2 regions of the Flavobacterium maritimum genome follow, and region 1 is predicted to be linked to the other one. Evidence: riboswitches for the same ligand, from Rfam matches in the RefSeq annotation. Region 1 holds a riboswitch; the other holds the start of a gene.

Region 1 (4,219 bases):
GAATCCATTGATTACAATAATTGCTTTTGAAGAAAAATTAACGGCTGAAAACGCATTGCAGATCATCCGAAATTTTGATGTGATTGTAGACGGTTCAGACAATTTTGCCACCCGTTATTTGGTAAATGATACTTGTGTGACCTTGGGAAAATCATTGATTTACGGCAGTATTTTGAAATTTGAGGGACAGCTGGCAGTTTTCAACCATAATGGAACTAAAAATCTACGAGATTTGTTTCCGGAACCACCAAATCCAAAAGACGTTCCTAATTGCAACTTAAACGGCGTTCTGGGAACACTACCAGGAATTATTGGTTCTATGATGGCGCATGAAACTATGAAATTGATACTGGATTTACCTTCATTAGAAAATGAACTGATACTTTTTAATACATTGGACTGGAGTTTTAGAAAGTTGAAATTTTAAGAAAAGCATTCCGTTTCCAGTCACAGTTAAAAGTAAAATCAGCTACGGATATTTTTGATTTATCAATAGTTTTCAGACTGAAAAACCGCGACTGAAAGCTGAATATTATTCACTCAATATCTTCATAAAATCTTCCCTGTCAATTTCTCTACAGCCCAAACTTTCGAGATGCGGATTATAGACCTGACAGTCCAATAGTTTATAATTGGCTGCTTTTAACTGCTTGACCAAAGCGATAAAAGCCACTTTGGAAGCATTCGAAACTTTAGAAAACATACTTTCGCCACAAAAAATATGACCCAAATCTATCCCATATAATCCACCAACCAATTCATCATCCTGCCAAACTTCAACTGATTTGGCTGTACCCAATTCATGTAATTTGCAATAAGCCTCAATCATATCATTGGTAATCCAAGTTCCATTTTGACCGTCACGTTTTATGTTTTGACAATTCGAAATAACATCCCTGAAATTCTGGTTGAAGGTCACTTTAAAAATATTGCGATTTAGAATGTTCCGCATACTTTTCGAAACAATCAATTCATCCAGGAACAATACCATTCTGGGATTAGGAGACCACCAAAGTATCGGATCATCTTCTTCAAACCAAGGAAAAATACCGCTTTTATAAGCTAGTTGCAAACGCTCGGGTGACAAATCCCCTCCAACAGCAAGAATTCCATCAGAATCAGCTTCGGAAACAGGAGGGAAAAATAGTGTTTTAGATAAGTAATACATTAAATAGTCAATATGAAAAAACGTTTCTGCTAATTACTAAAAACATCTGTTCAATTTTTTTATGAAGTAAAAATAGAGAATTATTTTCAGCCTGAGAACAGTATTTCAAAGGAAAAAGCACCAACTTACATTCAAAAAGACATCCTCTTTCAATCGAAAAGAAAAAGCCTAAAATCGATTAAAATAACAAATCAGTACATTTAACAATTTAAACTTTAGCTTTTTTGTAATACTTTTGTACCGAATTTAAGTTCTTAATTTATTTCTTCATCAACCGATAAGGGTTTTACTTAACTGTAGATTAATAGGGAATCGTGTGTAAATCACGAACTGTCGCGCAACTGTAAGTAACACAAAAAGTTTTTATCTGAAATAAGATCCACTGTTCGTTTAACCGAATGGGAAGGATGGTAAAAATGTTACAAGTCAGGAGACCTGCCTTTTATCGAATTGACAATGCTTTCGCGATTTGAAGCAATAGTCAGGTATGGTGCGTTCTAAACACGACAAATATTTACTTTATATTTTGTTGTGCATTTCTCTTTTGCAACGTATCCCCCTTTCTACTCTTTTATTTTTGCTGGCATTTGAAATGCATCAAGAGCTTTTAACTGATCTATTCATCATTTAAAAAGCAAAAAAATGCTAACAAACAATCTTGGCTACCCGCGCATTGGTAGCAACAGAGAACTCAAAAAGGCTTGCGAGTCTTACTGGGCCGGAAAGATTTCGGTCGATGAACTTTTAGAAACTGGAAAATCCATCCGTAAACAAAACTGGCAACTACAGGCCGAGTCCGGAATTGATTTAATCCCTTCCAATGACTTTTCGTTTTATGATCAGGTTTTGGACTTATCGCTTACATTAGGTGCCATTCCGGAACGCTATCACGAATTGGGAAAAACGAATAATACAACCGATTTGTATTTTGCAATGGCCAGAGGAGCCCAAAAAGACGGACAAGATGTCGTTGCCATGGAAATGACAAAATGGTTTGACACCAACTATCATTATATAGTACCTGAGTTTACCAAAAAACAAGCTTTTATATTGTTTTCTGAAAAGATAATTGATGAGTTCATAGAAGCCAACGACTTAGGAATCAAAACAAAACCCGTACTTATTGGTCCCGTTTCCTATTTACTTCTCGGTAAAGAAAAAGAAGAAGGCTTTCACCGTATAGACCTTATCGAAAAACTACTTCCTGTTTATTTTGAAATTTTAGAAAAACTGGAAGCTCAAAATGTAGAATGGGTTCAGTTTGACGAACCATTTTTAGCATTAAACCTAAGCACTAAAGAACGAAACGCCATCACTTATGTGTACAACGAAATCAACAAACGCTTTCCTAACATCAAAATAATCCTTGCCAATTACTTTGATTGTTTTGGAGAAAATCTTGCAACAGTATTGGCACTACCCGTTCATACTTTGCATTTAGATCTGGTGCGTTGTCCCTCGCAATTAGATGACATTTTAGAATCTGGTCAATTATCAGAAAGTGTTTATCTCTCCCTTGGGGTTGTGGATGGCAGAAATATTTGGAAAAATGATTTCAAAAACTCATTAGCCATTATCAAAAAAGCAACCGATGCACTTGGTCAAAATAGAGTCCTTGTTGCTCCTTCCTGTTCTTTGATTCACAGCCCTTGTGATTTAGAATTAGAAACAAATACTACTACTCTAACTCCAGAAATCAAACAATGGATGGCTTTTGCCAAACAAAAACTAGAAGAAGTACAGTTACTCCACTATTTTGCCGCGAACGAAACCGACGTTAATAACTCCATCCGTTTCCAAGAAAATGCTGTTGCCAACGAAAACAGAAAAACATCTCCTTTGATACATAATGAAAAGGTAAAAAGTCGTGTCGCCAAGATTACTGCTGCAGATGATCAAAGAAAAAATTCATTTGCTGTTCGTAGAAAAAAACAAATCGATGTATTGAACCTTCCATTATTTCCAACCACAACTATTGGTTCTTTCCCGCAAACAAACGAAGTCCGCAGTTGGAGAGCCAAATTTAAAAAAGGAGAACTGACAGCCGCGGCATATAATGATTTGCTTCAAAAAGAAACCGAAGAAACTATCCGTTTTCAGGAAGAAACCGGCCTGGATGTATTAGTTCACGGAGAATTTGAACGCAATGACATGGTGGAATATTTCGGAGAGCAATTAGACGGATTTGCCTTCACCAAAAACGGTTGGGTACAAAGTTATGGTAGTCGTTGCGTAAAACCTCCCGTTATTTACGGTGATGTTTCAAGACCAAAACCAATGACTGTAAAATGGTCTTCTTACGCACAATCCTTGACTTCAAAATGGGTAAAAGGAATGCTAACCGGACCTGTAACAATCTTACAGTGGTCATTTGTACGTAATGACCAAGCACGTTCTGAAACCTGTACCCAAATTGCATTAGCCATCAGAGATGAAGTAATTGACTTAGAAAATGCAGGAATCAAGATTATTCAAATTGATGAACCGGCCATTAGAGAAGGACTGCCTTTACGGAAAGAAGAGTGGGCAAATTATCTGGATTGGGCCGTAAAAGCTTTTAGAATTTCGGCAAGCGGTGTAAAAGATGATACCCAAATTCATACACACATGTGTTATAGCGAATTCAATGATATCATTCAGAATATCGCAGATATGGATGCTGATGTCATTACAATAGAATGTTCCCGTTCGCAAATGGAATTATTGGATGCGTTTGCCAACTTTAATTATCCAAATGAAATAGGACCCGGAGTATATGATATTCATTCGCCTCGTGTACCCAGCAGCAAGGAAATGGTACAATTATTAGAAAAAGCTTCGGCGGTAATTCCTGCTGACCAGCTTTGGGTCAATCCAGATTGTGGTTTAAAAACACGCCATTGGGATGAAACTAAAAAAGCGCTAATTGAAATGGTAGCAGCTGCACAAGAGATGAGAGTCGCTGTGGAAAACATTACCCTTATTTAGTTTTAGTTTGTTTATTTTTTTTTGGAAAAACCTAGTAAATCTTTGATATACTAGGTTTTGTTTTTATAAAAACTAAGAAACATT
Region 2 (4,219 bases), on a different contig from region 1:
TAAAAACAATTTACTAAACTTCATTATATTAAAATTTAAGGGTTAGATACATATTAAAATTTCGACCGGGCATAGGTCTGTCTTCTAAACTTTGATACTCCTCCTCAAAGACGTTTAGAATTTGAAAACCCAGTTTAAAAGAGTCAAAAAACTTAAAATCATAATCGATTCCAATGTTCGAAACAGTATAGTCGTCTATGATTTCATTTGGGTCATTATCTGATCTTGTGTATACAAATCCGTTATACAAGAACTGATAATTAGCTGATAATCTGGCATAGGAATATGCTAAAGATCCTGTAACTTTATTATACGGTACAAAAAACAGTTGTTTATTAGTTTCTTCATTTTTTGAAACCGTATACGCATAAGTGGCGTCTGCACTTACATAGTTTTTTCCAAAATTGGTTTTCCAACTTAGTAAAGTTTCAGCACCATAAGTATACACCTTATCCGTATTTTGGGGCGCCCAAATACCATTATTCCCAGGAACCCATCGCAACAAATCTTTGATCTTGATGTAATAAATAGTTTGGGAAAGGGTTATTTTTTTGAAAGAAAAGACATTTCCAATTTCCGCCTGATAGGAACTTTCAGGTTTCAAATTTTGATTTCCTCCTTCCTCCCAATACAAATCATTGTAGGTTGGAATTCTGAAATTACGTGAAAAATTAAATTTCAAATCATACAAATCACTAAACGAATAGGAAGAACCTACTGAAAATAAGACTGGCGGCTTATAATTATCTGTGAATTCTTTACGGATACCAAATTCATTTTGCCATTCTTTATTAATTTGTTGTTTGACCAACAAGGAAGCTGAACTAATTTCACGGACATGACTGCCAAAACTTGTTCCATATCCATTGGTTCTGTTATAATCTAACACACCATTAATGAGTGTCGATTTAAAAAGTTGGTATCCCAAATCGAATTTTGTGATTAAGCTTTCCGTCTTACCGTAACTGTAATAATCACGGTCAATATCTGCAAAATACTGGTAATTTTCGAAAACGTATGCTGTTTTAAAATTAGTCGTGAACTGCTTAAAATCGCCATTGTATTCAATCAAATTACGGCTAAAGCTATTAATGTATTTTGATTTTGTTTCAGATTCCGAAATCAAAGAAGTATTTCGATCTGTGTTTGAGGTTTGGCTGTATAATTTGAGACTGCTGTTTTTATTCCATTTGTATCCAAAATTAGCATTCAAATTCATCAAATCGTACTGTCCGTTCTGATTCCAACGTTGTTCTCCTTTCCAATTATAATTGTTTGGATATTTATAATCGTTAGTAGAACTGTTTTTAGAGAAACCTATTTGGGTACTCCATTTCTCATTCGAAACATTCATTTTATAATTTACTCCAATTGTGTTGAAGCTTCCATAATCAAGTTTTAAACTATTCTCAAATCTATTATAAAATGCTAAATCATTATTCAAATGAACAGTTCCCCCAATAGCACCACTCCCATAAATAACACTTCCTCCTCCTGCTTTTATGCTTATCGAATTGTAATCTGATCCTGAAATTGTATTAAAATCAGTACTCCCATTCATCTGTGAATTGATATTGATTCCGTTCCAGATTACTGCCGTTTGCGAAGCTGTTGTTCCTCTAAAGGAAACTGTTGAGAGCATTCCACGACCGTATTCTTTGAAATAAATAACCGAATTGAAGTTTAACAAATCCGTAAGCAATGCTTCGTTTTTGTTGATAATGGAATCATTGAGTGTTGAAACTGATTGCGAAGAAGAAAACTTTTTGAGATTATAATCAGAAATAATAACTTCTTTCAACTTTGTGATAGAGTCATTCTGTGCCGAAATCAATTGGCACAAGCATAGCAGGCAAAACACTATTAGTTTTTTTAAAGTCATAATTTCAGAACCTTTTTACCCGAAAGGTCGATATTTGTTAAGTAAAAGGCAGGTCTCCTGGCTTGCGTCTTGTTGTTCACCTTCCCAAGAAATTGAAATAAATTCAGTTAACTCAGTGGTCTTGTAGATAACAACAAGCTTTGTAGCTTACAGTTGCGGGAACAGCTTAGGTTTTGAACCTAATTCCCTTTTAATGCTGATTTAAAAAAACTAAACAGCAACCTTAATACGGCGGCAAAGATAAAACTTAATTCAGCTAAAAATCAAATTTAAATATGAATTTAGACATAAATTAAAACAAACAACTATTAATCAAATACTTATAAATACATTTAAAATTACAACTCTATTTTCAAAACCGAACCAAAATCGACTTTATTTTGAAAGGCATCCTTTAATGGTAACTCTGATATCTTACACAAGATGCTTCGTATTACGCCGGCATGAGCCACAATAACAATAGGTTTCGAGGTATTTCTTTCCAGTTCATTTTCCAAAAAATCAACTACCCGATCAAATACGTCTGTAAAAGCTTCCCCATTTGGAACACGGACGTTTACAAAATCATTCATCCAAGGCGTGAAATCATCTGAAGGAATCAAGTCCCAATTCGTCATTTCCCAATCACCAAAATCCATTTCCATCAAACGGGAATCAGTAATAATTGATGTTTCAGATACGTAACGGGCCAATTCTACACAACGTATCAACGGACTGGAATATACTGTGGCTTCATGTGGAATTTGCGATTTTATAACATCAAATTGTTCCCAATAGGGTTCTAATAATGCAACGTCTGATTGTCCGTAACAAACACCTTTCTCACAAACCGTTTCGGTATGGCGAACTAAATAAACTTCCATAAAGCAATAATTGATAAATAAAAAACAACTTCACAAACCTGTTGGGTAGCTCCAAGACAATCTCCCGTGTACCCGTCAATCCATTTTTGGAAATAGCGAGCGAGAAAAAATCGAGTTAAAAAAACAGGAACTAAAGCAAACAGAAGTTGCCATTGAAAAAAAGACAAAATAAAAAGAGGCACTAATCCAAAAAAGAAAGCTCCCAACACTTCGCGCCAAGTGTAACTCTGCGCAATCGGTTTGCTCTTGCTCGATGCATCTTCACGTGAATAATTGTGAGTAAAAACAATCGAAACCGCTGCCAAACGACTAACAGAATGTGCTGCAACAAACAGCAATAAAATTACAAATTGTGAATTGTAAATTGCAAATTTATGATTGCAGGAATCATCAATTAATTGAACCAAACCCTGAAACTTAAGTAAAAACAGTACTGCTAAACCAATGGCGCCATAAGCTCCAATAGCACTATCTTTCATGATCATCAAGATTTTTTCTTTTGTCCAGCCTCCACCAAAACCATCACAAACATCCGCAAAACCATCTTCGTGGAAAGCTCCTGTAGTAAGAATTCCAGCAATCATAGAAAGAACAATCGCTATTTCTGGAGTAAAGAAAAAAGAAGACAGGCAATAAACCGAAAAGCTAATTACACCAACTATCCAACCCACCAAGGGAAAATAACGGGAGGCCTTATTCAAATAATCAGGATTGTGATCTATGTTTTTGGGACATGGAATGCGGGTATAAAACATCAGTGCGGTAAAAAATATATGTAGTTCTTTTTTCATTTTTAAAATTGAATTTATTTATTGTGTAGAGACGCACTGCCGTGCATCTCTGCAGTGCGTTTCTACTGACCGCTAATACCTGCGGATTCAAAACTGGCCATCTCGTTCAAAAATGCAACTGCTGATTCAATGATCGGAAAAGCAATTGCACAACCGGTTCCCTCTCCCAAACGCAGATTAAGCTGCAATAATGCTTTTGCATTCAAATAATCCAGCAATTTCAAATGAGCCTGTTCTGCAGAACAATGGCAAAAAATGGCATTTTTGATAACTCGTGGATCTTTTTTATAAGCGGTCAGAAATGCGACTGTACAGATGAATCCATCAACAAGAATAAGCATGTCATTTTGAAAAGCCGAAAGCATTGCCGAAGCCATTTGCATGATTTCAAATCCTCCAAAATGAGCCAACTTTGCATCTAATTCATTTGAACCTTTATAATCATCAATGGCTTTTTTGAGTAAACTGTGCTTTTGCAATAATTTTTCATCTGTTACTCCGGTTCCTTTTCCGATGCATTCTTCTATCGGAATTCCGGTAAGAACACTCATTAAAACCGAAGCCGTTGAAGTATTCCCAATCCCCATTTCTCCAAAACCGATGCAATTACTTCCTGTCCTTGCTATTGTATTTACAATCTCCCCGCCTTTGGCAAAGCATTCCTGCAATTCGGATATACTCAT

What was found. Region 1 has a riboswitch for cobalamin ahead of metE (5-methyltetrahydropteroyltriglutamate--homocysteine S-methyltransferase). Riboswitches for the same ligand answer to the same signal wherever they lie in the genome.
Region 2: another riboswitch for cobalamin. It lies ahead of ABEB23_RS02035 (TonB-dependent receptor plug domain-containing protein); the one in region 1 lies ahead of metE (5-methyltetrahydropteroyltriglutamate--homocysteine S-methyltransferase).

The regions. Positions count from the first base shown of each region.
Region 1 covers NZ_JBDLZY010000006.1:151,116-155,334, reverse strand. The annotation lists gene ABEB23_RS13990 (HesA/MoeB/ThiF family protein) at 1-427, shown strand, start outside; gene aat (leucyl/phenylalanyl-tRNA--protein transferase) at 533-1,168, opposite strand; cobalamin riboswitch at 1,433-1,625, shown strand; gene metE (5-methyltetrahydropteroyltriglutamate--homocysteine S-methyltransferase) at 1,811-4,135, shown strand.
Region 2 covers NZ_JBDLZY010000001.1:457,661-461,879, reverse strand. The annotation lists gene ABEB23_RS02040 (YncE family protein) at 1-24, opposite strand, end outside; gene ABEB23_RS02035 (TonB-dependent receptor plug domain-containing protein) at 29-1,882, opposite strand; cobalamin riboswitch at 1,913-2,123, opposite strand; gene cobC (alpha-ribazole phosphatase) at 2,221-2,745, opposite strand; gene ABEB23_RS02025 (adenosylcobinamide-GDP ribazoletransferase) at 2,730-3,536, opposite strand; gene cobT (nicotinate-nucleotide--dimethylbenzimidazole phosphoribosyltransferase) at 3,599-4,219, opposite strand, start outside.